Regions from separate parts of the Clostridium intestinale genome, predicted to be linked through region 2. Evidence: riboswitches for the same ligand, from Rfam matches in the RefSeq annotation. Region 2 holds a riboswitch; each other region holds the start of a gene.
What was found. Region 2 has a riboswitch for S-adenosylmethionine ahead of metK (methionine adenosyltransferase). Riboswitches for the same ligand answer to the same signal wherever they lie in the genome.

Region 1 (8,375 bases), 810 kb from region 2:
TATCCCTATCCTTAACTATATTGTTTATGAAACCATTAACCACAGTATCTATAAAGTCTTCTATAATCTTTTCATTATAATCAGAATATATTTTTACTTTGTTTTCCTCAATAATGTTTCCTAGTAGATTTGTTATTGCGTAATTTATATAACTGTCTTTAATATAAAAAGATAATGCATTATTATAATCCAAATTAAGTGAATATCTCTCAGCTCTTCTACCCCCACTTGAATCATCAAATCCTAAGCTTATTATCTCTTTTTTTAAAAGTAATTCCTCAATCAACGTCCTTACAGTTGTTATACTAATTCCAGTGATTTCAGATATTTCGGCTTTAGTTGCAGAACCATTATTCTTTAATGAATCTTTAATTAATGCACTATTTACTCTTTTCATTATTTGTGGCTTTGCTGATAAGTTGTTCATTTCTAATCACCCTTAATAAACTTATATCAGATACTTTTAAAAGTATCTGATATAAGTTTATTATATTTATTTGCAAAATACAATAGCACAGAAAAGAAAAAAGTTGATGCTTAACATCAACCTCTATAAAACCTCTGCTTTTTCTTTCAATTTTGAGCCATACAATCTATATGCAGTAAGTACAGCGCCTACTGAGCAAATTATAGCTGCTGATATATATACCCATCTCATTCCATATACAAATACATCATCTCTTCCTGATATATATCCAGTAACATGGTAACCTATCTTATTACTCATCCTATTGTATAAAAGGGTAGTAGAAAATGATATTCCAAATACAAGTCCTAGATTCCTAACTAAAGCATTGATACTTCCTGCTATACCTAGCTTATTTTTAGGAACAGTTGACATTACTAAAGAGTTGTTAGGCGACTGGAACATTCCATTTCCTATAGTCATTATTGCTATAAATGAAATTAATACACCTAAATGAGAATATTGATTTAAAGTAGACATTAAAAATAATCCTAAACTAGTTCCTAAAAGACCTAAGAAGGTAAGAATTTCTGAACCTATCTTGTCTGATATATATCCACTTAAAGGTGCTACAACTGCCAATATTATAGGTGATACCATCATAAGTAATCCAGTAACAGAAGGTGTTAATTTCATTACATATTGTAAATAGAATGGCAATATTATATTTGAGCAACTTATTGCTACAAATGATATAAATGCACAGAATATACTAAGTGAAAATAATGTGTTTTTAAATATCTCAAGATTTAATAGTGGAATTTTAACTCTTTTCTCTGTCTCTATAAAAACTACAAATAGTATTGCTGAAAGTGCAAAGCACATAATAATTATAGTATTATTATATCCAACTTCTTGGCCGTGAGTTAATGCTCCAAATAATAATATAATCGTAAGAGAAAATAAGCTTCCACCTTTCAAATCAAGTTTCTCATTAACCACTTCACTATGTTTTGATAATGTATTACTCGCAAGAATAAATGCTACTATTCCTATTGGAACATTTATTAAAAAAATATATTGCCAGCTTAACGCATCTACAATTAATCCACCAAGAGGGGGACCCACCATAGAACCTAATGCCACAAATGTACCATTTATACCAAGGGCTCTGCCTCTTTCATTGGGAGGAAATACGTGTGTTATAATTCCATGGCTTGTAGACATAGATGCTGCAGCGCCTATAGCTTGAAGTGCTCTAGATATTACTAACATCACTAAGGAATTAGATATTCCACAAGCTAATGATCCAATTGTAAAAATAATTATTCCTAACTTAAAAATATTTCCTTTGCCTTTAAGATCTGCAAGTCTTCCGAATATAAGTATAGTCGCTACAATGACAATTAAATAAATTGTTACTACCCATTCTATTGAAGCCATACTTACAGATAACTTATTTGATATGACAGGTAATGCAACATTTACTATACTACTATCTAGTGTGGCCATAAATGTTAGCATAACCGTGGTAAGCAGTATTACCCATCTCTTACTATCAACTTTATTCTCCATTATAATTTATCCTTTCACTGTTTAATAAAGAATAGTTGCGATTGCAACTATTCTTCATTATTATAATATATCTCTATTATTTATTCAAATACTAAAATTAATACTGTAGAAAAAAATTAAAGTAGAAGATTTAATTTCTTAATTCTCCTACTTTACTATAATTAAATATTTAATGCTTTATCAAAACTTTCTATCAAGTCCTCAAATTCCTCTAGCCCTACAGAAACTCTTATTAGTGTGTCTGTCACACCTAGTTTTTCTCTCTCTTCCCTAGGTATAGCAGCATGAGACATCTTTGCTGGATAAGACACTATAGTTTCAACGCCACCTAATGAAACTGCAAAGGCAGCATTTTCTATATTATTTAAAAAATACTTTGTTACATCTAAAGATTTTAGTCTAAAAGATAAAACAGCTCCTCCTCCTGATGCTTGAGCTAAATGAATCTCTCTACCTGGATGTCCTTCTAGTGATGGATAATATACAGTTTCTACTTCTTCTCTTTTTAGAAGCCAACTAGATAATTTTTCTGCTGTTTGTTGATGAACATCTAATCTTACCTTTAAGGTTTTTAATCCTCTAAGCAAAAGCCAACAATCCTGAGGTCCTAAAATTGCTCCAAAGGAATTCTGTATTGCATATATTCTATTTGCCAAATCTTCTGTCTTAGCTACAGCTAAACCTCCTACTACATCACTATGTCCTCCTATAAATTTAGTTGCACTATGAACTACTATATCAGCTCCTAAGTCTAAAGGTTTTTGAAGATATGGTGACATAAAAGTATTGTCAACTATAACAATTAATTCGTTACTCTTAGCTATTTCTATAGCACCCTTTAAATCTGTTATTTTTAATAATGGATTTGATGGTGTTTCTAAAAATATAGCTTTAGTATTTTCTCTTACAGCCGCTTTTATATTATCTAAATTAGATGCATCAACAAAAGTAAATTCAATATTAAATCTACTAAGAACTTTAGTAGTAATTCTATAAGTTCCGCCATAAACATCTTCGCAAATAATTATATGATCTCCAGCTGAAAATATTGAAAGTACCGATGATGTAGCAGCCATTCCTGATGAAAAAGCAAATCCGCTGCACCCATTCTCTAATTGAGCAATAGTATTTTCTAAAGCCTCTCTTGTAGGATTTCCACTTCTTGAATAATCGTATTTTCCAAAACTATCTATATCTCTTTGATGATAGGTAGATGCTTGATAAATAGGTATACTTAAAGCCCCTGTTTCTTCATCTATTTCATTTCCATTATGAATTAATTTTGTTCCAAATTTCATATTTATCACCCCAATGCTTTCTCTAAATCTTTAATTAAGTCCTCAACATTTTCTATTCCAACAGACAGCCTTAAAAGAGTTTTAGTTATACCTAATTTATTTTTTATTTCCTCTGGAATTTCCGCGTGAGTTTGAGTCTGAGGATATGTAATTAAAGTTTCTACTCCACCTAAGCTCTCCGCAAAGGTTATAACTTCTACACTTTTTAATATTTTTGCTACCTGCTCCTCTTCATAAACATTAAAAGAAATCATGGCTCCAAAACCTGTTGCTTGACTTTTAGATATTTCGTACCCCTTATGATCCTCTAAACCTACATAAAATACCTCTTTTACCTTATGATGATTCTTTAAATAATTAGCTATCTTTATAGCATTTTCCTGACTTTTATCCATTCTTAGATGTAGTGTTTTTATTCCTCTCAATAAAAGCCATGAATCAAATGGTGCTAGTACTGCTCCTGTAGATTTCTGATAAAATCTTATCTTATCATTTATCTCATCACTATTTGTTAATACAAATCCAGCTAAAGCATCATTGTGGCCACCAAGGAATTTTGTTCCACTATGAACTACTATGTCTGCTCCTAGATCTAAAGGCTTTTGATAATAAGGTGTTAAGAATGTATTATCAACAATTACTTTTAAATCTCTTTCTTTAGCTATCTCAACTATTTTTCTTATATCAGTTACCTTCATCATAGGATTTGAAGGTGTCTCTAAAAAGATTGCTTTAGTATTTTCCTTAAGGTTACTTAAAACCTCCTCAATACATGTAGTATCTATAAAATCATGTTCAATTCCATAAGGTTTATATATTTCCTCAAATAACCTGAATGTTCCTCCATATAAATCGTCTGAAACTAAAATGTGATCCCCACTTTTAAAAAGATTTATAATAGCTGTTATCCCCGCTACTCCAGTAGAAAAAGCTATGCCCCACTTTCCACCTTCTAACTTTGCTACTGTTCCCTCAACTTCTTCTCTAGTTGGATTTTGAAGTCTTGAATAATCATACCCCGTACTCTCATTTAAACCATTATGCTTAAATGTAGCTGTTTGATATATAGGAAAACTCAAAGCGCCTGTTAATGGATCTACTCCTTTTTTCCCATGAACCGCTATCGTCTCAAAGGATAAACATTTATCTTTACACATAATATAACCCCCTTATAAAATAAAAAATGCCAGAGATAAACTCTGGCATACAAATATGCTTATTACAGAAATCTACCCTCATCTACCAGTTTAAAAACTGCAGGAATTAGCACCACTACATAAATTGAATGAAATTTATGTTGGTTGCTGGGCTTCATAGGGCCAGTCCCTCCACCTCTCTTGATAAGTTTTTTAATTTATTAGTATTATTGCACTTTTATATTGCTTTGTCAAATTAATTACGCATTAACTCCACAACATTTTTTATATTTCTTTCCACTACCACATGGACATGGATCATTTCTTCCTATTTTATTTTCATTTCTTACTGTCTTAGATTCTTTATATGACTTAGATATTTCTTTTCTCTTTTCTTCTGAGAATATACCTTCCCATTGAGAAAGAGTATAAAGGTATTCAGCTTTTGCATCTAACATATTAAAATATAGTTTTTCTAGATCCATATCAAAAACTAACTCTTGTTCAGCAGTTACTGTTTCTAAATCGTATGGATTATTTAAACTGTCATTTATTCCATCTAAAAATCCCATAACGAATTCATTAGTAGCATTAAATTCTTTTGCTAACTCTTCAATAGTTGATTTTTTTATTTCCTTGTGGTTTGATAAAAGTTTTTTATATATTCTAGTTTCTATATCACTATATTCAGCCCAAAAAGCTTCTTCCCCTTTACTTTTAACATATTCTACAACCATGTCTGTCCATTGTTTATATAGACTCATATTATCTTCTCCTCTTTCTTATATGTATTAATTTATACCAAGCACCTTTAATATAGACAATTTCTCTATTTCTCTAAAGAATACTCTGCTTTATCATTGCAATAATTACATTTTCCTTCTTTTGCTTCGTTCATTATTGGAAAGGTCTCATTAACTACTAAGAATTCATCTAAAGCCTCGTCTATGTGTTCTTTACATGCCAACACTTTATTTTCCATGAGTATCTTCTCCTTACTAGAATTCTATATAATTACTAGGTTTGTGCCTTTCAGCTAAAGAAATAGCAACATCTTTACCTATATAAATATTATTCTCATTTAATATATTAAGTACTGTTTGATATGCTAAATCTGGATGATTATTTGTATTGCTTAAATGTCCTAAATATAGGTTTCTAAGTATTCCGTGATTTATCAGAGTTACTATAGCTTTACCACAGTCATCGTTAGATAAATGTCCTATTTCACTTAGAACTCTTCTCTTTAAAGGATATGGATAAGGTCCAAATTTAAGCATTTCAACATCATGATTACTTTCAAGTAACACTACTTCAGATGATTTTATATTCTCAAGAATTTCATCTGTAAATACTCCAAAATCAGTTGCTACACTTGACTGCTTTCCTTCTGCTTGTATGGTATATCCTACAGGGCCTGCCGCATCATGAGGTATACAAAATGACTTTACTTGCATGTCATTTACCTCCACCACTGTTCTTTTATCCATAATTTTTATATTATGTTCTTTTATTTTTCCTAGAGATGATTCCATTGCGCACCAAGTAGCATCATTTGCATATATAGGTATGTCATATTTCCTAGAAATTATGCCTACCCCCTTAATATGATCTGAATGCTCATGTGTTATAAATATTCCATTTAAATCTCTTGGATTTTGCCCAATCGAAACAATTGCTTCGTCTATCCTCTTTCCTGGAAGACCTGCATCTACTAAAATTTTTGTATTTTTGGTTCCTATAAAAACCGAATTTCCACTACTACCACTATATAATGGGCAAAAAATCATAATATATTTCCCCCAATGTTATTCGACTTCTTTTCTACAAATACTTGCTCCTAAGTCTTTAAATTTATTTTCTATATGAGGATATCCTCTATCTATATGCTCAATATTATGAATTTCAGTGACTCCTTCAGCTACTAATCCAGCTATAACCATTGCAGCTCCAGCTCTTAAATCTGTAGCTTTTACTATAGCTCCTGTCAATCTCTTAACTCCATCTATAATAGCAGTTCTTCCTTCTACTTTAATATCTGCACCCATTTTCTTCAATTCATCTATATGCTTATGTCTGCTTTCCCATATAGTTTCAGTTATTATACTTCTTCCTGAAACAGAACTTAATAAAGTTGACATAGGTTGTTGTATATCTGTAGGGAATCCTGGGTAAGGAGCAGTTTTTATATTAACTCCTTTTAAAGGCTCATCTACATATACTCTAACAGTGTCATCTCCCTCTTCAATCTTTACTCCCATTTCTATAAGTTTTGCAGAAATAGATTCTAAATGTTTTGGTATTACATTTTTAATTAAAATATTTCCTTTTGTTGCTGCTGCTGCAATCATGAATGTTGATGCTTCTATTTGATCTGGAATTACACTGTAATTACAACCTTTTAAAGATTCAACCCCTTTAATTCTTATAATATCAGTTCCCGCACCTTTAATATCCGCACCCATGGAATTTAAGAAGTTTGCTACATCAACAACATGTGGTTCTTTAGCAACATTCTCAAGACTTGTAGTACCCTCTGCTAAAGTAGCTGCTATCATAACATTTATAGTTGCTCCAACACTTACAACATCAAAAAATATATTTGCACCTTTTAATTCTTCCGCTTGAACTCTTACCGCTCCATGCTCTATACTTACCTTTGCTCCAAGTGCTTCAAAGCCTTTTATATGCTGATCTATAGGTCTTACACCTATAGGGCAACCCCCTGGAAGCTCTACTCTTGCTTCTTTAAATCTCGACAATAAAGCCCCTATAAAGTAATAAGAAGCTCTCATTCTTCTAACATCTTCAGTACAAGCATCAACTCTTTGTATAGTTGTTGCATCAACTTCTAATGTATTTCTATCAATTTTATTTATTTTACAACCTAAGTCAGTTAATATTCTTTCTAAACAATGTACGTCTTCAATATCAGGAATATTTTCAATCAAACATTTTCCATTACTAGCTAGTACTGCCGCTGGCAAAATTGCTACTGCTGCATTTTTAGCGCCATTAATATCAACTTCGCCTCTTAAGATTTTGCCTCCATCGATAACTAATTTTTCCATCCGTTTTCACCCTTACCAATTTATTTATATATATTAAAGTTCCCAAACAAAAAATATTTATCCATATTATAACATTAAATCATTTTATTCATTCTATCCATAGTTCCCATTATAACATAAAGCATAAATATTTAAATATTTTTTTAACTGTTTTTATTAGTAATTTATTGCTTTTGTACTTCTAGCATAAATATTTGATTCATATGGTTTTAATCTTATAATAAAATGAAGTCGAACTATTAAGTTCGACTTCATTTTATTAGTACATTCCTTTTTCAAAACTTCCACAATCTGTACATTCAACTGTTTCAGCTTTATGATCATGCTTTACCACCATTATTTTGTCTAAAGTACAAAACTCTTCACTTCTAGCATGAAATTTACATTCAGAAACATTGCAACCTATACTCTTATTCTTTTGATCCATTACAATCTACCTCCTTTCACACAAAATTAGTATTGGCATTACAAAATAATTTATACTAGTGTTTTGATTATTCAAATATGGTATAATCTAAAATAATAGTTAAATTTATTCCAATTGGTGAGGTTAAATATGAGATATTACTTAGTTGCATTATTTGATGATGACTCTTATAAACAAATAGAGCCTATACAAAAAAATTTATCAAAAAAATATAAATTATATAGAAATTTACCTAAATTACACATAACCTTGGAAGTAATAGAAGATCCTGACATAGAAAAATTAGATATTGTTCTATCGAAAATTTTTAAACCTTATAAAAGATTTAAAGTTGAGCTTAAAGATATTCTTTGTTTTAATGAACCATATAAATCTGTGAATCTTAAGGTTGAAAGTAAAGGTTATATAAAAAAGATAACAAGAAATGTCAACGATACTCTTAAACTACATGGCTTCCGTGTT
Region 2 (8,375 bases):
TTCGGATGACTTACCAATTAATATAAATGATTCTAGTGGAAATAATGTAATTGATAACGCTGATCAGGTTAAAAATACTAATGATAAGTCAAATGAAGAAAAATCAGACAACAATAAAGATGCTAATAAAACTTCTCAAAACACAACACAAAAATCAACCACCGTTTCAAATACAAATACTGTTAAATTTAATAAACCTTTAGATGGTACATTATTAAGAAAGTTTTCATATGGTATTGAGATGGTAAAAGTTGATACCAATAATTATGAAAGTATAAAAGGAATCGATATTTCAGCAAAAGTTGGAACTGATGTTGTAGCTGTAGCTGAAGGAGTTGTTGAAGAAGTTGGAGAAGAAGATGGTGATTTAAGTGGATGGTATGTTGTTATAAAACATACTAATGGTATGAAGAGTAAATATGCAAACTTAGATTCAAATATCAAAGTTAAAAAGGATCAAAAAGTTACTCAGGGAGCTGTTATCGGTAAAGTTGGAAATACAGCTAAGAAATTTACTAATAAAGATGTTGGAGAACATTTGAAATTCCAAATGGTAGATTCAAAGGGTGAACAAGTTGATCCATTAAAATATTTTACACTTAAGACACAATAATTGATTTATATAATTGAAATCAGTCATTTTATAAAATGGCTGATTTCTAAAAACATTAAATAAATATTAACTAATATAACTAAATGAGGAGGATCCAGCTTTGAAAGACTATATTGAAGAAAGGGTACTAGAGGTTGCTCAGTATATAATAGATTCGAAAGCTACAATTAGAAAAACTGCAAAGGTTTTTGGTGTTAGCAAAAGTACTATTCATAAAGATATGACTGAAAGATTACCTAAAATTAACCCATCTATAGCACAGGAAGCAAAATATATTTTAGATTTAAATAAAGCTGAAAGGCATATTAGAGGTGGAAAAGCTACAAAATTAAAGTACAAGGCTATTGAATAGATTCATTATTCCATATTATAATATAAAAAGGAGAATATTGTTGAAAAACTTTAAATATTTTCGAATTTTATCATTATAGGAGTGAATATAAAATGTGGTTTTGGAAGATTGGAAACGACTTAGCCATAGATTTAGGTACAGCTACTGTGTTAGTTTATATGGCAGGAAAAGGGATTATTTTAAAAGAACCTTCAGTAGTAGCGGTAGATAAAAATTCAAATAAGGTACTAGCTGTAGGAGAAGAAGCAAGAAAAATGATTGGCCGTACCCCAGGGAATATCGTTGCAGTACGTCCACTAAGAGATGGCGTAATATCTGATTACGATATTACTGAAAAAATGTTAAAACATTTTATTCAAAAAAGCTGCGGTAAAAGAAAAATTTCTGCCCCAAAAGTTATGGTATGTGTACCATCACAATCAACTGAAGTTGAAAAGAGAGCAGTAGTAGATGCTGCTAAAAATTCAGGAGCTAAGTCCGTATTTTTAATAGAGGAACCACTTGCAGCTGCAATAGGAGCTGGATTAGATATTTCAAAACCAAATGGAACAATGGTTATAGATATTGGTGGAGGAACCACTGATATAGCAATTATATCTCTAAATGGTGTAGTTGTAAGAGCGTCAATTAAGGTTGCTGGAGATAAGTTTGATGAATCTATTATCAGATTTATAAGAAGTAAATACAAGCTTATGATCGGAGAAAAATCAGCAGAAGAGCTTAAAATAACTGCTGGATCGGCACTAAGAGGCTCAAGAAATGTTACGGCTATAGTAAAAGGAAGAAATTTAATTACTGGATTGCCAGATAATATAGAAGTAACTACTGAAGAACTTACAAAGGCATTAGAAGAACCAGTAAGATTAATAATAGATAAAATTCGAGATGTATTAGAAAAAACCCCACCTGAGCTAGCGGCAGATATAATAGATAAAGGAATATTAATGACTGGTGGAGGGGCCTTGCTTTATGGATTCGATAAATTAATTGAGATAGAAACTGGAGTAAAAGTTAATGTAGCTGATAATTCAGTAGATTGTGTTGTTTTAGGATCTGGAAAAGCATTAACGTCTTTAGAAAAAGGACATGGTGAGTTTTTAATCTCAAATAAATAGAGTATTTATAAAAATAAAATGCTACTAAAAATTCTATATTTTTAGTAGCATTTTATTTTTATATAGAAAGTTTTTTTATATCACTCAAATAGTAAGAGTGAACTATTCCTTTAACAATAGATTTACTCATATCCATTATTAAAGAAAGGCGTATAGTTCTATTAGAAAAAATTTCGGTAGCGCTACTTGAATCAACAATGCCTATAATAGAAGCATTACCTACATCAGGAAGAGTTTTTCCAACACCCTTTCCAGGATGTATAGCATAATCTCTTACATGAATTTCACCTATTGAATTAATATCTCCTAGACAAGCATCTATGCCTATTATTAAAGAATTAGGATGATTTTTATTAATCTCAACTAATTTTTTATCTATATTTAATGCGTGGATAGGTGAAGATAAAGTTCCGTAAATTGGTAAGGGTATTAGAGTTTCTTTTAGTAATGTACCTACTAGTGGTCCAAGAGAATCTCCTATACATTTATCAGTTCCTATACAGACTATTACAGTATTGTCTTTTATATAGTCTCTCAAGAAGTAAGCTATTTCGTAATAGGCCATATTTTCTTTATAATTTACTTTAACTTTATTCAAAAAAACCATCCTTTCTACTTGATGTATAAACGGTACTTTATTATATATGCAAGCAAAAAGAACCTTATTATATATAATAAAAAATTATAATATCAAAAGTATAAAAATGATAAATAATGGCAATAAAGGTTAATAGTAGAGAGGTGATAAAATGAATAAAAAAATTTTAACGATATTAGTTATATTAGCAACAATTATAAGTGTAGTCTTTATCTTATACCCAAGTAATCCTAAAAAAACAACGGAACAAAGCGTACAAGTTAAAAATAATACATCTAAGAAACAAGTTGCAGATAAAGCAAATAATGAAAATAATACTAGTGTAAAAAATGATAAATTAGAAACGGAAAAGAAAGCAGACGACAAAGGTAAGGCTGAAAATAGTGACCCATTAATTAAAGTTGAGGGTAATGAGTATGAAGATTCATATATAGATAATTCTAAAAATAATTATAATAAACCTGATAAAAAAGAAGAAGAGGCTTTGACTGCAAGTATGATTTTTAAGGTTGATAAAAATACAATAGAGAAGAAAATTTCTGTATCTAACAAAGCAAAATTGCTTTATTATGCAAGTAAATTATCTAATTTTGATTATGCACAAATCAAAGATATATTAGATAATGGAGATGAAGTGGATGGAGCTAAAGATATAGTTAAAATATTAAAAAATAGATTAAAAGCAAGTGATTATGAAGAAGTTAAAAAAATTCTCAGCCCTTATATAGATATAGAAAAAATAGAAAATCATATTAGTGTATAGGTTTAAAAGAAAGTTTGAAAAAATCAAATAATAGACTAATAAGGAGAAAAATATAGAAAATAGGAGTTTAAGTGTAATAATATCTGTAAATGAGGTATTTTAAGAGTTGAAACTTATTACTTATCCCCTTATACTAATCATTGTCGGTTCTGTGAAAGAATCAATATAAATCCGCTGGCATGGCTCAACGGTAGAGCAGCTGACTTGTAATCAGCAGGTTGTAGGTTCGATTCCTATTGCCAGCTCCACAAAAACATGGAGGAGTTCCCGAGTGGCCAAAGGGGGCAGACTGTAAATCTGTTACGTTTCGTTTCGATGGTTCGAATCCGTCCTCCTCCACCATTTTTTAAAAATAAGGGCGCATAGCTCAGCTGGGAGAGCACCTGCCTTACAAGCAGGGGGTCACAGGTTCGATCCCTGTTGTGCCCACCAATAGTTATAATATTAAATTATAACCAAGCAAGTTTAATTAATAGGCATTAAAAGTGAATATGTGCTGGCATGGCTCAACGGTAGAGCAGCTGACTTGTAATCAGCAGGTTGTAGGTTCGATTCCTATTGCCAGCTCCATAAAACATGGAGGAGTTCCCGAGTGGCCAAAGGGGGCAGACTGTAAATCTGTTACGTTTCGTTTCGATGGTTCGAATCCGTCCTCCTCCACCATTTTTTAAAAATAAGGGCGCATAGCTCAGCTGGGAGAGCACCTGCCTTACAAGCAGGGGGTCACAGGTTCGATCCCTGTTGTGCCCACCAATAGTTATAATATTAAATTATAACCAAGCAAGTTTAATTAATAGGCATTAAAAGTGAATATGTGCTGGCATGGCTCAACGGTAGAGCAGCTGACTTGTAATCAGCAGGTTGTAGGTTCGATTCCTATTGCCAGCTCCATAAAACATGGAGGAGTTCCCGAGTGGCCAAAGGGGGCAGACTGTAAATCTGTTACGTTTCGTTTCGATGGTTCGAATCCGTCCTCCTCCACCAATAAAAGTAGATTATTCTACTTTTTTATTTTTTTTATTTATTACAAATTTTTATTGAAATATTAATCTAATAATGATATAATTATTCACGAAATGAATAATGATAACTCTTATCAAGAGAGGTGGAGGGATAGGGCCCTACGAAACCCGGCAACCTGTGTTATGCACAAAGGTGCCAATTCCTGCAGTGAAAAATCTGCGAGATAAGAGAGAGAATTAATTTATCAAGTCTCTTCTTATCGGAGGGCTTTATTTTTTTGCAATAATATATCGGAGGGAGAAATAAAATGAAAAGATTATTTACATCTGAATCAGTTACAGAAGGACATCCAGATAAAATCTGTGATCAAATATCAGATTCAGTTTTAGATGCTATATTTGAACAAGATCCAAATGCTAGAGTAGCATGTGAGACAGCAGTTACAACTGGGATGGTAATGGTAATGGGGGAAATATCAACTAAATGTTATGTGGATATTCCTAAGGTGGTTAGACAAACTATTAGAGAAATAGGTTACGATAGAGCAAAATATGGATTTGACTGTGATACTTGTGCAGTATTAACTACTATAGACGAGCAATCATCAGATATAGCTCAAGGAGTAGATGAGGCTTTAGAATCTAGAGAAGGCGAAATGGATAAAATAGATGCAGTTGGAGCTGGAGATCAAGGAATGATGTTTGGTTTTGCAACTAATGAAACTCCAGAATTAATGCCAGCACCTATAGCTATGGCGCATAGACTTTCAAGAAGATTATCTGAAGTAAGAAAAAATGGAACTTTAGAGTATTTAAGACCAGATGGAAAAACTCAAGTTACAGTAGAATATGATGATAATAAAGTAAAAAGAATTGATGCTATAGTAGTGTCAACTCAACATGGACCAGAGGTATCACAAGAACAAATAAAAAGTGATATTTTAGAACATGTAATAAAGGCTGTTATACCAGCTGAATTATTAGATGAAAATACTAAATATTATATAAATCCAACTGGAAGATTTGTTATAGGTGGACCACAAGGAGACGCTGGGTTAACTGGTAGAAAAATAATTGTTGATACCTATGGCGGATACGGTAGACATGGTGGCGGAGCTTTCTCAGGAAAAGATCCAACTAAGGTAGATAGAAGTGCAGCTTATGCAGCTAGATGGGTTGCAAAAAACCTTGTAGCAGCTGGTGTTGCTGATAAATTAGAGATAGAAGTAGCTTATGCTATAGGAGTTGCTAAACCAGTGTCAATAGAAGTAGATACATTTGGGACTGCTAAAATAGGTGATGATAAAATAATCGATATAATAAATAAGGTATTTGATTTAAGACCGGGAGCTATTATAAGAGATTTAGATTTAAGAAGACCTATATATAAGAGGACAGCAGCTTATGGACATTTTGGAAGAACAGATGTAGAACTTCCTTGGGAACAACTAACAAGGGTTGAAGAAATAAAAAAATTAATATAGTATATTAAAAAAAGTGGTTATAAAATGATTGTAAGTTATCATTTTATAAACCACTTTTTCTTCTAATTATTGGAATAAACTATTTTTCCGCCAATTATTGAATATTTAATTTCAATATTATCATCAAATAAAACTAAATCAGCATCATACCCTTCTTTTATTATACCTTTTTTGTCATCAACCTTACAATGTTTTGCAGGATTGTAAGTAGCCATCTTAATAACTTCGTGTAATGGATAGTTAGTATTTTTATATACATTTTTAATAGCATTATCAAGTGTTAAGATAGAACCAGCAAGAGCTCCATTTTCTAACCTTGCAGCACCATTTTTAACTATTACAGGCTGCCCACCCAAAGAATAAGAGCCTTCAGGCATACAACAGGCTTCCATTGCGTCAGATACTAATAAAACCTTATCAGTTGTCTTTATTTTATATGCGGTTCTTAAAGAAGGATAAGATATATGAATTCCATCAGAAATAGTTTCTGTAGTTATATTAGAATCAAAAATAGCTCCAACAGTTCCAGCTTCTCTATGTTGAAATGGAGTCATAGCATTAAAAAGATGCGTGGAGTGTGATACACCATGTTTTATGCCTTCCATTGCCTCCTCATAAGTCGCTTTAGTATGTCCTAATGAAACTCTAACACCTTTATTGTCTAAGTAAGAAATTAATTCTAATGCCCCTTCTACTTCTGGAGCTATAGTTATAGAAGTTACTGCATTCTCATATTCACCTACCATATCATGATAAGTTTCCTTAGATGGTTTTTGAAGGAAATTAGGGTTTTGTGCACCAATTGCTTGTAGACTAATAAAAGGGCCTTCTAAATGAGCACCTAATACATTGGCTCCTTCAGTACCTATTTCCTTAGCCTTTGATATAGCTTCCATAGACTTATATATATCTTTAATAGCAACAGTCATTGTTGTTGGCGTAAATGAAGTTGTACCGTGTTTAACTATGTTTTTTGAGATTTCATTTAAGGATTCATAAGTTCCATTCATAGTATCGTAACCGCCAGCACCATGTATATGAACATCTATAAAACCAGGAGATAAGTATAAACCTGTACCATCAATTATCTTATCATCTAATTCGTAAGAATCAGGGTTAATGCTCTTGATTTTACCGTCATTTATTAATATATCTCCTTTTTCAACTTTATCTAAAAATATAATATTAACATTTTTAATTAACATTTTTGTTATCGCCTCCTAAATTAAGAATAACTTCAAAGAGTATTTCAGTCAATAAACTAAACAATGAAATATAAATATAAATTTATGGTATAATCATAATATATGCCTTTTAAGGTTAAGAATACTTAAGGAGCAAGATTAGATGGAAGAAATAAGTGGAATAATAGAAAGTATAGTATTTCATAATGAAGAAAATGGATATATGGTTGCAAAGCTTTCTAATGGAGAAAAGTCATTTACAGCTGTTGGAGTAGTTCCTTTTATAAAAGAAGGCATACACTTAAAGATAAAAGGTGAATGGGTATTGCATCCTAGCTTCGGGAGACAAATTAAAATAGAAGAGTGTGAAGAGATTATACCAAATACACTAGAAGGAATAGAGAAGTATCTAGCTTCTGGAGTTATATATGGGATTGGACCTATTACTGCTAAAAAAATTATAGATAAGTTTAAAGAGAACACTTTAGATATATTAGACAAAGATATTAATAAGTTAAGAGAAATTGAAGGCATTGGAGAAAAAAAATTTTTACTTATAAAGGAATCCTATGAGGAACAAAAAGAGTTAAAAAACATAATAATATTTTTTCAAACTCATGGAGTAACAACTAACCAATGTATAAAAATATATAAAAGATTTGGAACAGATTCAATAAATATTGTAAAAGAAAATCCATATATTTTATGTGAGGAAATTACAGGAATAGGATTTAAAACTGCAGATAAAATTGCTAGAAGTATAGGTATAGAAAAGGATTCCCCTTATAGGATTGAAAGTGGAATAAAATATGTAATAAATCAATTTTGTGCAAATGGAAATACATATATGCCAGTTGAGATTCTTATAAAAGAGGGAATAGAGGTTTTAACTGTATCGAAACAAGTTATAGAAGAAAATTTATATAATGCATGTAGAGAACAAAAATTAATTTTGGAGAAGGTTAATGAGGATAATGGTGTTTTTACACTACCTTATTATTATTGTGAAATAGGAATAACAAAGAGAATATTAACTTTATCAGTAGCAAATTTTCAAAAATTTAATACTGATATAGAGTATGAAATATCTATGTTTGAAAATAAAAATGATATAAAGTTTGCAGCATCACAAAAAAAAGCTATCTTAGGAGCTTTTAATAATGGTATAGAAATAATTACTGGAGGACCAGGAACAGGAAAAACAACAATCATTAAATGTATAATAAATATATTTGAGAAATCAGGAAATAGAGTTATTTTAGCGGCACCTACAGGAAGAGCAGCTAAGAGGATGAGTGAATCTA
Region 3 (8,375 bases), 230 kb from region 2:
GTTCTTCAAAGATGGATTGAAGATGAAGAAGAAAAAAGAGGTTATTTGTTAACTAAAACACCTTTAATGGCAAAAAGTGATCTTTACAAAATATCTGGTCACTGGGATCATTATAAAGATGGTATGTTTGTTTTAGGTGATGAAGAAAATGATGTTGAGGTTTTTGGTTTAAGACCTATGACTTGTCCGTTCCAATATACAATCTACAATGCTGAACAACACAGCTATAGAGATCTACCTAAAAGATATGCAGAAACTTCTACTTTATTTAGAAATGAAGCTTCTGGTGAAATGCATGGACTTATAAGAGTTAGACAATTTACTTTAGCTGATGGTCACTTAATAGTTACACCTGAACAATTAGAAGATGAATTTAAAGGAGTTGTAGATTTAATAAAATATGTAATGACAACTTTAGGAATTCAAGATGATATAACTTATAGATTCTCTAAATGGGATCCAAAAAATAAAGAAAAATATATAGATGACCCTGAAGCTTGGGAAAAAACTCAAAACTTAATGAGAGATATTTTAAATCATCTAAATATTGATTTTTATGAAGCTGATGATGAAGCTGCTTTCTATGGTCCTAAGCTAGATATTCAATTTAAGAATGTTCATGGTAAAGAAGATACTATAATAACAGTTCAAATTGACTTTGCTATTGCTGAAAGATTCCAGATGACTTATGTTGATAAAGATGGAGAAAAGAAAACTCCTTATATAATCCACAGAAGTTCTATAGGTTGTTATGAAAGAACTCTAGCTATGCTTATAGAAAAGTATGCTGGTGCTCTACCAACTTGGCTAGCTCCAGTTCAAGCTAAAATACTTCCTATATCTGATAAGTATAATGACTATGCTGAAGAAGTTAGCAAAACTTTATTAAACAAGGGTGTTAGAGTTGAAGTTGACTATAGAGCAGAAAAAATAGGTTATAAGATAAGAGAAGCAAGATTAGAAAGATCTCCTTATATAATAGTAGTTGGAGAAAAAGAAGCTGAAAATAAAGAAGTTTCTGTTAGAAGCAGAAAAAATGGAGACGAAGGTGCTCTATCTTTAGAATCCTTTGTTAACAGAATAACTCAAGAAATAGCTAGTAAAGAGAACTAAAAAAGAGGCCTAGGCCTCTTTTTTATTTAAACTGCTCTAAGTAACTTTTTAAAAGAAGTTATATTCCCATCAAGTTTTAGTCGCTCTAAAGCCTCCTGTATTTTGCTTTCACCTAAAGTATTTATATATAATGCCAGCTCATCTCTCTTTTCCCCTACTAATTGTAGATCCGGGAATTCTAATCTTAACTTTTTAATAACACTTTTCTTTTCCTCTGTTTTTATCCTTATTAAAACGCCTACCTCACTATCTATATATCTATTTACTAATATTTCATTAAGATAATTCTCAGAAGTTTCTTTTCTTCCTCTAATTATATCTAAAACATCCCCAAAAACAGCTGAGCCTGTTGGAAGCATTCCAGCTCCTTTTCCAGTAAAGCTAACCTCTCCCACTGCATCTCCATGGAACACAACTCCATTAACTTCATTATTAATAGTAGAAAGTATACTTCCTTCTTTAACTAAGGCTGGTCTTACAGAGGCATACACCTGATCTCCCTCCATTATACTTTCAGCTATTAACTTTATTCTATACCCAAGCTCCTTTGCATATATAAAATCCTGTCTTTCTAAATTATTTATACCCTCTATGTTTATATTTTTCCATGATATTCTATTCTTATAGGCTATAGTGGATAATATAGCAAGCTTTCTTGCAGCATCATATCCTAAGACATCTGAATCAGGATTAGCCTCAGCAAACCCTAAAGCCTGAGCTTCTTTTAAAGCCTCTTCATAATCAATATTTTCATTGTACATTTTAGTTAAAATATAGTTAGTAGTACCATTTAATATTCCTCTTATACTCTTTATACTATTTCCTTCTAAAGATTCTATTAGTGGTTTTAAAATAGGAATTCCTCCACCTACAGAAGCTTCAAACTTCAACGTCACTCCACTCTCTTTAGCTAAAGATAATAGTTCTCCCCCATACTCCGCTATAAGATCCTTATTTGCAGTTACCACATGTTTTTTAGCTTGTAGTGCCCTTTTCACATATTCATAGGCTGGATGTAATGAACCCATGACCTCAACTACAATATCGCTTTCTTGACTAAAAAACTCCTCAACATTATCAGTCAAATATTCACTATACTTTTTATCCTCATGTTTGCTTAAACATCGTACAAGTATTGAAGACACTTCTAAATTGTCTATCTTGCTTTTGTTATTATCTATTAGTTCTATTAATCCACTTCCTACTACTCCATAACCCATTAATGCAATTTTTGCCATAAAAAAAGCCCCCTTATTATTTAAAAGTGGCCTTTTACCAAATATAAAAACAGCTAAAGCTACACTATTAAACAGCTTACTTATAGCGAAATAAAAAAACTACTTCTACTATAAGATAAGCAGAAATAGCTAATAAAGCACATTAATATATGCATGCAAAATTATTATTCCTCTTATCTATCAGGATATACCTGCAGGATTTAGCACAATTCCAACATAATGAGTGTTAGCTGTTGCTAGGTTTCATAGGGCCAGTCCCTCCACCATTCTTGATAAAAGACCATTTTGTATTTTTCATTACTTTTATTATACTTCTACCATATAAAATTGCAATGATTTTTAAATAAATAATTATTTTTAAATATAGTAACCTTTTTCATTATACTTAATAATATATTAAAAAGAAAAGGTTTTCTATCTCTTTCCATCACATTTTAAGGAGTTGATATTCAATGAAAATTCTTCCTAACAACAGTTGCTACACATTGGAAGAAATAAAACAACAGCCTAAGTTATGGCAAAAAATATATTATTCTATTAAAAGCAAAAAGGATGAAATTAATAATTTTCTAACGCCCTTACTAAATAACACTATATCTAGAATATTATTAATTGGTTCAGGTGCATCTGCCTATGTAGGAGATACCCTTATGCCTTATTTATCAGAAGAACTTAAAATTCCTGTAAACTCTATTCCAGCTTCAGAGATTTTAAACAATCCATATACTTATTTAAAAGACTTATCAAATATACTAGTAATTTTATATTCTAGATCAGGAAATACTAAAGAAACTTTAGATGCTTTAAATACATGCACAAAACTATTACAAAATTCTCATTTTATACTAGTAACAAGTAATAATGAAGGTATATTCTCAAAAGAATACTCAGATAAATCAAACTTTTATGTACTCACACTGCCAGAAGAATCAAATGATAAAGGATTCGCTATGACCTCTTCTTATTCCTGTATGGTTTTATCCTCAGTATTGCTATTTAATATTAATAATTTAGAAAAGCAAAAACTATATTTAGAAGAAACTTTGGTTAATTCAAAATATATACTTAATACAATTTGGAGTGATACACTAAACATAGTTAGAAGAAACCCAAGTAGAGTTCTTTATGTAGGTACTTCTGAACTAAAAGGAATGAGTAATTACTGTGCATTAAATACCTTGAAATTAACAAATGGAACAGTATATTCATTAAGCTGGTCTCCTTCTGATATCAATCAAAGTATAAAACCTTTTATAAATGACAATACATTAATATTCTTATTTAAATCCGTAAATAACCCTGACTTGGATTATAACCAACATTTTCTAGATATCATAAAAACTCAAGATAAAAAACCATTTGTTATAGTTGTATCTGAAAATTCCTCTTATTTAGATTCCTGTAATAAATGCTTTTATGTAAACTATAAAGATTCTATATTACCTAACATATACTTAGCACTTAACTATGTTTTATATTCTCAAATATTTAACTACATGTATTCCTTACATCTTGGTTTATCTCCAGATTTACCTTATTCGTGACACTTATATGTAAAGTCCTCAGTGACTATATAATCTATGGGTTTATCATAACTTTCTGTAGGAATGAAATCTATCACTTGTATGGAGTAGGCAACTGCTATTTTTAAAGTATTACTATTATATTGTGCTAAATATTTATCATAATAGCCTCCTCCATAACCTAATCTTTTCCCTTCCTTAGTAAAAGCTACTCCTGGCATAAGTATAAGATCACAATCCGCCTTAAGCTCTTCTCCATCTTCAGGCTCAAGTATTCCAAAAACTCCTGGTTTTAAGTTATCTAGTGAATCTATCTGTATAACCCTCATTTCCTTCTTTCTAACTCTAGGAACATATACCTTTTTCCCATCCTTTAATGCATCCTCTATTATACCAATAGTGTTAACTTCACTTCCAAATCCAATAAAACAAAAAATACTTTTAGCTTCTTTATAAAAAATATTACTTAAAATTTTATTTTTTATTTTTTCACTAAATTTGTTTCTTAAATCCGAATTAAGAGCATCTCTCTTATCTATCATTTTTTTTCGTATATTTATTTTATTCAAAAAATCACCTCATTAAAAAAGCACTTTTTTTCTTTTATTATAACATTTAATATTTATTTAGAAATATTTCTATGTTTTTATATTTCAAGTTTCTTCATAATAAAAATAAGGAGCTGCCTATTATAAAAGGCTGCTCCCTATAATCTTTATGATTCTACATAGTTACTTATTGTATCTTGAGCTTTTGTTAAAGCACTTTGTACTGCATCACAAGTTTGTTGTATTCTAGCTTTGTTTTCTTGTTTTTCTACACTTTGTAGAGCCTGATCCAAATGTTGTTTAACCTTCTGTAAATCATCTATTGAACATTCTACATTTTGTTTTGCATTTTTCATTATAAATCCCTCCAAGAAAATAATATTTGTGATCGAACACAATATTATTATTATCTTTTATAAGATTAAAATACTACTAAATACTTAACTAATTTAACATAAATTTTATAACATTAAATTATTATTTTTGATTAATTATATCATTAACATGAACATAGGGATTTATGTATCTTTTTCTATTAACCGTCTTTTTACCTATATTTATAGACTTTTTAGGGCAGGCTTGTATACATGCCATGCATTGTTGACATTGATGTTTCCAGCTTGGAACTCCATTCACTAGATATATATTATCAACAGGGCATATCTTTTGACACAACCCACATCTTGTACAATTTCCATCTATAACAAGTTTTTGATCTTTAAAATTTACGTTTCTGATAAGACTTCTATAAAGAGGTGAAATAGTATAATAATATAAACCTTTTTTTATAGGTTTTATTTTATTATCCTTAACTAAGTTTAATTCTCTTAATAAAATTCTTTTTTCTTTTTCAATTAGATTTTTAATATATTCATCATTTTTAACCTTATATATTTTAATATAATTATCCGGCATAGTAACATAATGGCTAAAACTTAGTTTATTGTTTTGTTTTTTCAATATAGAATCAATTTGCTTCATAGGTACACCTTCTGTACCACCTTTAGTGCTAATAGCAAATACATATGTATTTTCTTTAACTTTTAATTTTTCCATAAACTCCACAACAATTTTAGGTAACCCTCCATAATACATTGGAAAAATTACACCTACCTTATCATAATTACATTCTATGTTGTCTTCATTTATTAGCCTAGCTATAGGAACTATATCGCAATCACCTAAATAGCAGGCCGTTTCTCTAGCTATATAGAGAGAATTACCTGTTCCAGTAAAATAATATATAATTGTATTCATTTCTTTTCTCCCCATAAAAAATTACGTTCTGTTAAGTTATATGAACATTGCTCTTCTCAATCCTAGGAAATACAATAAGTTTGACTAGAACTAAATGTCCCCCTTGAAAGGAGAAGCGCAATGAACAAAACAAAAGTAAAATGTCCTCGTTGTAACTCTGACCAACTATATAAGTTTGGTTTAGATAAGCAGGCTAATCAAAAATATCAATGTAAAAAGTGTAAGCGACAATTCGCACCTGACTCCGTCAGAAAGCGGGTAACATCTAAATATCCAAGATGTCCAAAGTGTGGTAAAGCAACTTTCTTGCATCACATCTATAAACACTATAATCGCTATAAATGTGGTAATAAGAAGTGCAATCATATCATTGTTCATCACCATAACCTAAATATAGATGATGCCTCCAGTGAAAACCTAACCGGTTCCCTTTCTATGAAAGGTATGCGTTTTCCACTCCATACTATTCTGACTGCATTAACTTTATATTTTTTAAACAACTCATCAACAAGAACTATTTCACAGTTCCTTTTCGTAACTTCAAATATAAAGGTTTCTCATGTCACAATAGCTAGTTGGACTCAAAAGTTTGCACCTTTTTTCAAACAAAAAGCTGATAAGTTTAAAGAGCAGCTAGATCTCCAATCTGACGATTGGCATGCTGACGAAACAGTGGTCTTTATAAATGGTGAACGCTATTATTTATGGTTAGCTATTGACTCTGAAACGAGATTTATTTTAGCTTTTCATCTAACCAAATCACGTAGTGAGGATTCAGCATTTACACTAGTAAACCAAGCTAAACAATTTGGAATGCCATCAAACTTTATAACTGATAGACTACCTTCATATAACCAAGCTGTAGCGAAGCTATTGGGCGAAAACAAGCATGTGCCTGTTGCTCCTATGTCTAGCGACATATCAAACAATTTAATTGAGTCTTTTAACAAAACATTTAAAGCTTGGTATAAAGCTAAAAAAGGGTTTAACTCTTTTGAGAAAGCAAATAACTTAATATACTTATTTGTCTTTCACTATAATTTCATTAGGCCTCATGGTTCATTAAATAATCTCACACCTGCTGAAGTTGCAGGCTTCGCTAGCAATAGCATTGATCGTAAATCTTGGTTTGTCGCTGCTTAATCTCAACTTAATATCTTTGATTAACCTGCAAAAATCTAACTTTTTGTAGGCTTATTTGCCATACAAAAATTTATTCAAACTTATATAATTTTCAAAGAACGAGTAATTCTACGAAATGTTAAGCTATTTTTTCATAACAACCTAACAGAATCAAAAATTATCCCCTAGAATAAGTATAAATAAATTTATAAAAAATACAAATACAAATCCCTTCAATTTATGTTAATAAAAACAAGGTAGATAAATTATTAATATTTATCTACCTATTTAATCTTACTTATTTTTCTTTTTACTTTTTTTCTTATTTTTATTATTTTTGTTCTCTATAACAGGCTCTTTAACTTCTTCAACCTTTGGAGCTTTTTTCTTTTTTATAAAATAAAGTACAACCTTTACTGCACCTATAGCTAAAAGTAAAATCCCTATTCCAGATTCAACAGTTATAGTTCCATCATTTTTCATCTTACCTGAAAAATATAAAATAACTCCTAAAGAAAGATAAAATAATGCAGGTAGTTGAGTGCTTTGTTTCTTTTCTTCATTATTGTTTTTCTTATCCTTTTCCATCTATTTCCCATCCTTTTAAACTATATAATATTAACATTATATCACAGCAATTTATTTTTAAAAGGTTTTCAAGTATTTAATTTTACTTATAATAAACCTCCACATTTCCTTTTCCAAGTCTTAAAATTATATTTAATCCTTAAACTTAGAAATTTGTAATAATTTAGTTCTTTTTGTATTCTCAATACTTCCCATACTGAATTAGTTAAATTATTTATTAAATTTAATCAAATTTTTACCATAATTCTAATACTATTTTTCCTTTTTTTATGATATAATTGTAGTTAAAATTACATATATTTCATCTTTAGGAGGATTTTATTATGAAAGCAGCTTTTTGGTACAATAAGAAAGATATGCGAATTGAGGAAATCGACGAACCAAGTGTCCCTAATGATTCAGTAAAAATCAAAGTAAAATGGTGTGGAATTTGTGGATCAGATTTACATGAATATGTAGCAGGTCCTATTTTGATTCCTACAGAACACCCTCATCCACTTAGCGGAAAAACTGCTCCTGTAGTTCTTGGGCATGAGTTTTCTGGTGAAATTGTTGAAGTAGGCAGTAATGTATCTAAACTTAAAATTGGTGATAGAGTTGTTGCTGAACCTATGATAGTTTGTGGCAAATGTCCATCATGTCTTGAAGGTAAGTATAACTTATGTACAAGCTTAGGATGCCATGGACAGTGTGGTACTATAGGAGGATTTTCTGAATATAGTGTACTACCTGAAAGATTTGTACATAAAATTCCTGATGAATTATCTTATGAAAGAGCAGCCTTAGCTGAGCCAGTAACTGTTGGAATGCACTCAATAGATAGAGCAAACTTCAAAATAGGACAAACTGCCTTAGTTCTTGGAGCTGGTCCAATAGGTTTAGGAACTATTGAATGTTTAAAGGCAGCTGGAGCAAGTCTTGTAATTTGTTTTCAAAGAAAATCAGTAAGACAAGAATATGCAAAACGCGCTGGAGCAGATATAATT
Region 4 (8,375 bases), 190 kb from region 2:
ATATCTTAGAGAGAATTTAAAAGAGAGTAGATATGAACACACACTAGGTGTAGTTAAGACAGCCAAAGCATTAGCAAAAATAAATGGTGTTGAAGAAGAAAAAGCAGAACTTGCAGCTTTAATTCATGATAGTGCTAAAAATATGCACATTAATTCTATGAAGAAGATGCTAGAGGAGAATTTTGAGCAAATAGATGATATAGAAGAAAAAACACCTCAGCTTTTACATGGAAAAGTTGCAGCGATTATAGGTAGAAATATAATGGGCATTGAGGATGAAGAGGTTTTAAGTGCAGCTGCTTATCATACAACAGGTAAAAAAAATATGACGCTATTAGAAAAGATAATATATATAGCTGATTATATAGAGCCTAATAGGGTTTATCCTGGCGTTGAAGAGTTAAGAAAATTAACTTTTGAAGACTTGGATAAAGGTGTGATAGTGGGATTAAATAATACCATAAATTATATATTAAAACAAGGTGGACTTATTCATCCTAATACTATAGAGGCTAGGAATTATCTTATCATTAATGGTAAGGGGGACTTAGAATAGTATGGATAACGGTGAAGAATATAGAAACAAAAAGAAAAAAGCCTACTACGAAAAACAAAGAAAAAGACGATTGATGATTATGAGCGGTGTATTGACTGCAATAATAGCAGCAATTGTTTTTACTGTTATTTACTTTTATAATTTCTTTGGGAAATTTAGTACAGATGGGGTTTCAGTAGCTCCGAATGAAGTAAAAGCAAAAGAACCTGTTAATATACTTGTGCTTGGATTAGATATAGGAGATGTTAATCAAAAGGATAATGAAAGCATAAAGAGAACAGATACCATCATGGTGCTTCATTATGAACCTAAAAATAATTCAGCTAGTCTTATTTCAATTCCTAGAGATATGTTAATAAAGGTTAATAACAAAAATAATAAGATAAATGCTGCTTACGCTATAGGAGGAGAAAAACTCATACAAAGCCAGGTAGAAAAACTTATAGAAGCAGATATTAACTATATTGTAAAAATAGATTATGAAGGATTTAGGGCTCTGGTAGATGCTGTTGGCGGAGTTGAAATGGATATTGAAAGAAATATGTATTATGATGACGATGCTCAAGATCTTCATATTAGATTCAATAAAGGGGAAACTGTTCTTTTAGATGGAAAAAAGGCAGAAGAATTCTTTAGATGGAGAAAAAACAACGATGGAACAGGTTTTGCAAATGGAGACTTAGATAGAATAGAAAATCAGCATAAGTTCATAAATAAACTTATAGAAAAATGTACATCACCAGCTATAATTACAAACATAAAAGGAATACTAGATGTGTTGCCTGCCTATGTTAAAACTAATATGTCACCAAGTAAGATTATCTCTTATGGTTTAGGGCTTAAAGATTTAGATAAAAGCAACGTAACTACGGCTACTTTACAAGGAGATCTTAAAACTATAGGGGGAGCCTCCTATGTGGTATACAATAGAAATATGAATATTGAAACCCTTGGATTACTAAGTGGATCAGAGGCTAGTACTGGCACTATAAAGAAGAAAAACTTAAGGATAAATATCTTAAATGGAACTAGAATTACAGGATTAGCATCAAGGATGTCAGAAAGTTTGAAAACAAAAGGTTACAGTGCTATAGACACAGGTAATACTCAAGAAAGAAGCAAAACAATTATAAAAACTAATAATAAGGAAATGGGAAAGCTTATAGTAGAGGATTTAGGAACTGGAACCATTCAAGCTTTAGATGATAATCCGCAAGGATATGATGCAATAATATTAATAGGAAGCGACTATAAAGAATAGATTTATTAAGGAGCAAAAATGAGTAAGATACAAAAGACAGTACCAGCTGAGTATGATAAACGAAAAATTAGAGAATATTTAAAAGAAGATTTAGGTTTATCAACAAGGCTAATAAGAGGGGCTGCTTTAGATAAACGAATATTAGTAAATAAAAAAGCGGTAAAAATGAACTATATGGTATCAGAAGGTGAACATATAGTGGTTATATTAGATAAAGAGGAGAGCCAAAACATAGAACCAGAAAAAATGGATCTAGATATTGTATATGAAGATGAAGATATAATAGTAATCAATAAAAAGCCATATATGGTGGTGCATCCTACTAAAAGTCATTTTAATGGGACCTTATCTAATGGAGTTATGTATTACTTTAAAGAAACGGGACAAAATTCTATTGTTAGACTTGTAAGTAGACTAGATATGAATACATCGGGGCTTATAATTATTGCTAAAAATCAATTTGCACACATGCAGCTCTCTAAAGAGATGAGAGAAGAGCATTTCCAAAAAAGATATTTAGCTTTAGTTCATGGTAACTTAAAAGAAAGAGAAGGTACCATAAATAAACCTATTTATAGAGAAAGTGATGATGTAATAAAGAGAGTTGTAGACCCTAGAGGGCAGGAGAGCATAACTCACTATAAGGTTTTGGAGAGATATGAAAATGCTGACCTAGTAGAATGTCTTTTAGAAACAGGAAGGACTCATCAGATAAGAGTTCACCTAAGCTATTTAGAAAACCCTATTTATGGAGATTTTCTGTATGGAGAAGAGGAAGATGAATTAATACCAAGGCAGGCTCTTCATGCATATGGATTAGATTTTTATAGTCCAAGAACAAGAGAGAAATTAAGTCTAAGAGCAGAAATGCCTGAGGATATGAAAGAACTTATAGAAAAAATTAAAAAATAGAGCATTTGCTTTTTTGCAAATGCTCTATTTTCTCATCTTCTTATTAAATATATTAGGATATTTTGCTTTAAGTTTTTTTCTCTTAATATGATTTTTATATTTAAGAAGAAAAAGAATTCCTAAAAAACTGCCTACTGATAAAATTACAGGAAGTGAATTTTTGTTTAAAATACTTTCTTTTACTGTTGTAGTTACTGGTTTAACTTCTCTATCTTCTCCAGAAGCTAAAGGAAGAGCTATGTAATTTTCGTTGTTTACTTTTACTTCAGAATTTAAAATAACCTCTCCTCTTTTAAAAGAAGTTTTAGATAAATCTTTAGTTTCGCTTTCAACTTTAGAGTTTACATTTTTTTCTTGTCCTTTATCAGTAACGTAATAAACATCTTGAGTAGCTAATAAAGGGATTGTAGTATCCTTATCAACTTCATAACTTGAAACTTCTTGTCCTTTAGAATAAAGTTTTACTAAGCTGAAATTATTAAATCCATATTCATATAAATCTTTTGCGTTTAGAAAAAAAGAATTTTTAATATCAGAACGCATAAAAGTAGCTATTAACCTTTGACCGTCCTTTTCAGCTACAGAAGTATATGAATGTTTAGCATCTATGGTATAGCCAGTTTTACCAGTAAGAGCATAAGGATAATAATACATACTATTTTTTCTTATAAGACTATTTTTGTTATCCGCCCATTTTTTCTCACCATTTATATTAGATGGAGGAAATTCATAAACAGCAGCTTGCGAAATTTCTAAATAATGAGGTGTTTTAGCAGCTTCTCTAGTAATTAAAGCTAAATCATAAGGGGTAGTTTTATGATTTTCATCATAAAGACCAGATGGATTAGTAAAATGGGAGTTATTAGCTCCTATTTCTTTAGCTTTTTTATTCATCATTTCAGCAAAACCTTCAACTGATCCTCCTACATATTCAGCTAAAGCTACAGCGCAGTCATTACCTGAAAGTAGAAGCATGGCATGAAGTAAATCATTTACAGTAAAAACCTCTCCCTCAATCAATCCGAGTCTAGTTCCATCAACTGCTGGAGGATTTTTACCTATAGTTACTTTTGCATTTAAATCAGCATTTTCTAAAACAACTAAAGCAGTCATTACTTTTGTAGTTGATGCTGGAGCTAAAGATTCATTAGGGTTTTTTGAGTACAATAGCTTTCCGGTAGCAGCATCCATTAAAACAGCACCTTCAGAATCAACATTAGGAACTTGAGCGGCTTTTGCAGGATTTCCTAAAAAAATAGTGAAAAAAAACATTAATGCAATAAAATAAACAAATCTTTTCATTTTATCCCCCGTCGGTTAATATCATTTAAAAATAAGTATAACAAATTATTAAACATATTTCTATATTATGTTTAAATTATGTCAATAATCATAAATAAATGAAAGATCTAGTATAAAAGTTGGAGGTCTTATGAGAATTAGAAGAAAAGAAAAGATTATTGGCATAGGAATACTTGTAACTCTATTAGTAGTTATAGGAGGGTTTTATTATTACATAAATAGACCAAAGCCCTTAACTAATGAAGAGATTGAAAATATGTTTGTTGAGGAAAGTACGCAAGATAAAGAGGTTAAAACTCAAGAGAGGGTAACTCAGACTGAATCCATAGTTGTAGAAATAAAAGGGGAAGTTAAAAATCCAGAAGTATACACATTGAAAAAAGGAGCTATAATAAAAAACTTAATCGAAGAAGCTGGTGGACTTACTGAAAAAGGAGATACCTCAGCTATTAACCTTGCAAAAGAACTTCAAAACCATGAGTGTATAGTTGTTGGGAATATAGATGATAAAAGCGTTCAAGCTCAAAGTGTATCAGTATCCGGAACAGGTGGACAGAGTACTTCTAAAACAGATGGGAAGATTAACTTAAATTCTGCAACTGAAGCTGAACTAGACACTCTTCCAGGAGTAGGTAAGGTTATGGCTGGAAAGATAATTGAATATAGGGAGAAAAATGGTGGATTTAAAGATATAGAGGAGCTTAAAAATATAGATAGGGTTGGAGAAGCAACCTTCGAAAAGCTAAAGGATAAAATAAGTATTTAGAAGTAACAAATAATTAATATAAAAAATAGTAGAATATGTATAAATAGTATATTAAAATTATAACTATAATATATAAGGGGGAAGGTTTCATGGATATACTTATTAACGTTGGATTAAGCTTTCTTTTTGGAATAGTTGGAATAGCAATAATGCTTATAGGTTATATACTATTTGATAAAGTTATAAAAGCAGATTTTGATAAAGAATTAGAAAATGGTAACATAGCGGTAGCTATTGTTGTAGCAGGAGTACTTATTGCAATAGGAATAATAGTTTCTCAAGTTATAGCTTAATAAAATCAGCGTATTCTATATAAGAATGCGCTGATTTTATTAAATAAACAATAATATTATCAAGTGTAAACATTTAAATAGTGATAGAAAATTAATAATTATATAAAAATATTAAATAATTTACAAAAAGAGAAAATACCTATTGCATATAGCCTTACTATATATTATAGTTATAAACATAAACTAAATAAAACTTTTTTGTTTCTTATCGTGAGAGGTGGAGGGACTGGCCCTATGAAACCCAGCAACCAACATAAATTCCATTTAATTTATGCATGGTGCTAATTCCTGCAGCTATTTTTTAGCTGATAGATGAGAGGATAGATTTCTAGGGTTGTTATTATCGCGCGGAGTTTATTCTCTAGCGCTTTTTTTATTGCAATCGATGGCTTAAAAGTCGGCGTGGCGATATTTTTCACTTTACCTAGGTATAACAATTTGGAGGAAATAAATGATAGAAATAAAAGGCTTAAGCAAAAGTTTCCATGGAACAGAAGTATTAAAAGATATACACCTTAAAATTCAAGAAGGCGAGATTTATGGGATTATAGGACATTCAGGAGCAGGAAAATCAACTCTCCTAAGATGCATAAATGGACTAGAAACCTATGATTCAGGTAGTTTAGAAGTTATGGGGCAAGAAGTAGCTGAACTATCTCCTAAAGGATTAAGAGAATTTAGAAAAGATTTGGGGATGATATTTCAAGGATTTAATTTGTTACAAACAAAGACAGTCTTTGATAATGTTGCATTACCTTTAGAAGTATGGGGCTACAATAAGCAAGATATAAAGGAAAAAGTATATAAATTATTAGATTTAGTTGGACTTACAGAAAAAGAAAAAAGTAAGCCAGCAAGTTTAAGCGGTGGTCAAAAGCAAAGAGTAGCAATTGCTAGAGCTTTAGTTTTGGAACCAAAGATACTTTTATGTGATGAAGCAACCTCAGCACTAGATCCTAAAATGACAAAAGATATATTATCTTTACTATTAAAAATAAATAAGGAACTAGGAATAACAATAGTTGTAGTAACACATCAGATGGAAGTTGTTAAAGAAATATGTGAAAAAGTTGCTTTAATTGAAGGTGGGGTAATTAGAGCAGAAGGAAATGCAGAAGAATTATTCTTACGTCCAGGCTTAAGCCTTAAAAAGTTTTTAGGTGATGAGGAAGAAGAAACACTTCCAGAAACAGGAGTAAATATAAGATTATATTTCCCTAAAGATTTAAGTGAGAATTCAATAATAACTGCAATGGCAAGAGAATTAAATATAGACTTCTCAATTGTGTGGGGCAAACTTGAAAAGTTTAGAGATGATGTTTTAGGAAGTCTTGTTATAAACATCAAAGAAGAATATAAAGATATAGCAATAAATTATCTAAAATCTAAAGATATAATCTGGGAGGTGCTATAGGATGTGGAATGATATATTACTTAAAGCTATAAATGAAACGCTAATAATGGTTTTTGTTTCAACATTCTTTGCTGTACTCATAGGATTTATACCAGCGGTAGTATTAATTCTTACTGCACCAGATGGATTAAAGCCAAACAGTATTATATATAAAACTTTAGATGTAATAGTAAATGTCTTAAGAAGTATACCATTCATAATTTTGATGGTAGTAGTTGTTCCTATTACAAAATCAATAGTAGGAACTAGTATAGGAATCAAGGGGGCAATTGTTCCATTAACTATAGCGGCTGCACCTTTTGTAGCTAGAGTACTAGAATCTTCCTTAAGAGAAGTTGATAAGGGAGTAATAGAAGCTGCAAAATCATTTGGAGCCACAAACTCACAAATAATATTTAAAGTTATGCTAAAAGAGGCCATGCCAAGTATAATTTTAGGAATAACACTAACAATAATAAGTATAGTAGGATACTCAGCAATGGCAGGAGCTGTTGGTGGAGGTGGACTTGGAGCTGCAGCAATCCAATATGGATATAACAGATTCCGAGGAGATGTAATGTTTTATACTGTATTAATTTTAATTGTATTTGTTCAAGGATTACAGTCTTTGGGGAATTATATTTATAAAAAGAAAACAAAATAAAAAATTAGGGGGTTCTTAATATGAAAAGAAAAGGATTATTATCAATATTATTAGTAGGGGCATTAGCATTTAGTTTAACTGCATGCGGAAAAAAAGACGATAAAACTATAAAAATAGGTGTTACACCAGTACCACACGAAGAAATAGTTAATGAAATTAAACCATTAGTAGAAGCAAAAGGTTACAAACTTGAGATTATAGAATTTAATGATTACGTTACTCCAAACACTGCTTTAGCAGAAAAAGAATTAGATGCAAACTTCTTCCAACACGTACCGTATTTAGAAGAAACAAATAAGGAAAAAGGACTAGACTTAACTTGGGTAGCAAAAATTCATATAGAACCAATGGGTCTATACTCTAAAAAAGTTACAAAATTTGCTGACATAAAAGATGGAGCAAACATAGCTATACCTAATGATGCTTCAAATGGATCAAGAGCACTTAAATTATTAGCAGACAACGGATTATTCAAAGTTAAAGATGCTGAATTAATATCTCCAGCTGATATAACTGAAAATCCTAAAAATATAAAAATAACTGAATTAGATGCAGCTCAACTTCCAAGAACTCTAGATGACGCGAAAGTTGATGCAGCTGTTATAAATACAAACTATGCATTAGATGCAGGTTTAAATCCAGTAAAAGATGCTCTAGTAATAGAATCAAAAGATTCACCATATGCTAATGTTTTAGCTGTAAGAAAAGGTGATGAAGAAACTGAAAAAACTAAAATCTTAAAAGAAGCGTTAACTTCTTCAGATGTTAAGACATTTATAGAAAAGAAATATGATGGATCAATAGTTCCAGCATTTTAATAATTAGAAATACAAAAAGCTATCATGAATTTAATTTGTGCACCTTGTTGCTGTAGAGGCTGCTCCTAAAGCCTCATTAAATTCATTATTTATAAAATATAAGACTGAAGCTAGGAACCGCTTCTACCGCAACCTTACTGCTGTAGAAGCGGTTCCTAGCTCTATTATGTTTAATAAAAAGTTAAGCACTCCTAATCTGTAGGAGCCGTTTCTCAGGCTCCATTAAAATCCTTTTAACTCCTAATCTGTAGGAGCCGTTTCTCAGGCTCCATTAAAATCCTTTTAACTCCTAATCTGTAGGAGCCGTTTCTCAGGCTCCATTAAAATCCTTTTAACTCCTAATCTGTAGGAGCCGTTTCTCAGGCTCCATTAAAATCCTTTTAACTCCTAATCTGTAGGAGCCGTTTCTC

Region 1: it holds a riboswitch for S-adenosylmethionine, as region 2 does, so the genes downstream of both, P8F83_RS18320 (trans-sulfuration enzyme family protein) here and metK (methionine adenosyltransferase) in region 2, are expected to answer to the same signal.
Region 3: it holds a riboswitch for S-adenosylmethionine, as region 2 does, so the genes downstream of both, P8F83_RS15390 (homoserine dehydrogenase) here and metK (methionine adenosyltransferase) in region 2, are expected to answer to the same signal.
Region 4: it holds a riboswitch for S-adenosylmethionine, as region 2 does, so the genes downstream of both, P8F83_RS13350 (methionine ABC transporter ATP-binding protein) here and metK (methionine adenosyltransferase) in region 2, are expected to answer to the same signal.

What each region holds. Positions count from the first base shown of each region.
Region 1 covers NZ_CP121166.1:3,583,481-3,591,855, forward strand. Annotated here, with positions in the region: gene P8F83_RS18305 (ROK family protein) at 1-427, opposite strand, end outside; gene P8F83_RS18310 (MFS transporter) at 551-1,981, opposite strand; gene P8F83_RS18315 (trans-sulfuration enzyme family protein) at 2,143-3,279, opposite strand; gene P8F83_RS18320 (trans-sulfuration enzyme family protein) at 3,285-4,436, opposite strand; SAM riboswitch class I at 4,512-4,626, opposite strand; gene P8F83_RS18325 (SEC-C metal-binding domain-containing protein) at 4,676-5,179, opposite strand; gene P8F83_RS18330 (CxxH/CxxC protein) at 5,245-5,397, opposite strand; gene P8F83_RS18335 (MBL fold metallo-hydrolase) at 5,414-6,205, opposite strand; gene P8F83_RS18340 (UDP-N-acetylglucosamine 1-carboxyvinyltransferase) at 6,224-7,486, opposite strand; gene P8F83_RS18345 (DUF1540 domain-containing protein) at 7,746-7,913, opposite strand; gene P8F83_RS18350 (2'-5' RNA ligase family protein) at 8,043-8,375, shown strand, end outside.
Region 2 covers NZ_CP121166.1:2,769,002-2,777,376, reverse strand. Annotated here, with positions in the region: gene P8F83_RS14200 (M23 family metallopeptidase) at 1-613, shown strand, start outside; gene spoIIID (sporulation transcriptional regulator SpoIIID) at 714-965, shown strand; gene mreB (rod shape-determining protein MreB) at 1,058-2,080, shown strand; gene yyaC (spore protease YyaC) at 2,139-2,678, opposite strand; gene P8F83_RS14180 (hypothetical protein) at 2,830-3,441, shown strand; tRNA gene P8F83_RS14175 (tRNA-Thr) at 3,615-3,689, shown strand; tRNA gene P8F83_RS14170 (tRNA-Tyr) at 3,699-3,783, shown strand; tRNA gene P8F83_RS14165 (tRNA-Val) at 3,798-3,873, shown strand; tRNA gene P8F83_RS14160 (tRNA-Thr) at 3,937-4,011, shown strand; tRNA gene P8F83_RS14155 (tRNA-Tyr) at 4,020-4,104, shown strand; tRNA gene P8F83_RS14150 (tRNA-Val) at 4,119-4,194, shown strand; tRNA gene P8F83_RS14145 (tRNA-Thr) at 4,258-4,332, shown strand; tRNA gene P8F83_RS14140 (tRNA-Tyr) at 4,341-4,425, shown strand; SAM riboswitch class I at 4,532-4,634, shown strand; gene metK (methionine adenosyltransferase) at 4,712-5,887, shown strand; gene nagA (N-acetylglucosamine-6-phosphate deacetylase) at 5,950-7,092, opposite strand; gene recD2 (SF1B family DNA helicase RecD2) at 7,235-8,375, shown strand, end outside.
Region 3 covers NZ_CP121166.1:2,994,019-3,002,393, forward strand. Annotated here, with positions in the region: gene thrS (threonine--tRNA ligase) at 1-1,113, shown strand, start outside; gene P8F83_RS15390 (homoserine dehydrogenase) at 1,140-2,351, opposite strand; SAM riboswitch class I at 2,522-2,630, opposite strand; gene P8F83_RS15395 (SIS domain-containing protein) at 2,804-3,895, shown strand; gene P8F83_RS15400 (5-formyltetrahydrofolate cyclo-ligase) at 3,886-4,443, opposite strand; gene P8F83_RS15405 (hypothetical protein) at 4,590-4,778, opposite strand; gene P8F83_RS15410 (EFR1 family ferrodoxin) at 4,900-5,679, opposite strand; gene P8F83_RS15415 (IS6 family transposase) at 5,800-6,822, shown strand; gene P8F83_RS15420 (hypothetical protein) at 7,096-7,389, opposite strand; gene P8F83_RS15425 (2,3-butanediol dehydrogenase) at 7,713-8,375, shown strand, end outside.
Region 4 covers NZ_CP121166.1:2,583,720-2,592,094, reverse strand. Annotated here, with positions in the region: gene yqeK (bis(5'-nucleosyl)-tetraphosphatase (symmetrical) YqeK) at 1-556, shown strand, start outside; gene P8F83_RS13375 (LCP family protein) at 558-1,817, shown strand; gene P8F83_RS13370 (RluA family pseudouridine synthase) at 1,836-2,729, shown strand; gene P8F83_RS13365 (D-alanyl-D-alanine carboxypeptidase family protein) at 2,754-4,031, opposite strand; gene P8F83_RS13360 (ComEA family DNA-binding protein) at 4,162-4,797, shown strand; gene P8F83_RS13355 (DUF350 domain-containing protein) at 4,887-5,090, shown strand; SAM riboswitch class I at 5,293-5,409, shown strand; gene P8F83_RS13350 (methionine ABC transporter ATP-binding protein) at 5,542-6,504, shown strand; gene P8F83_RS13345 (methionine ABC transporter permease) at 6,506-7,147, shown strand; gene P8F83_RS13340 (MetQ/NlpA family ABC transporter substrate-binding protein) at 7,168-7,965, shown strand.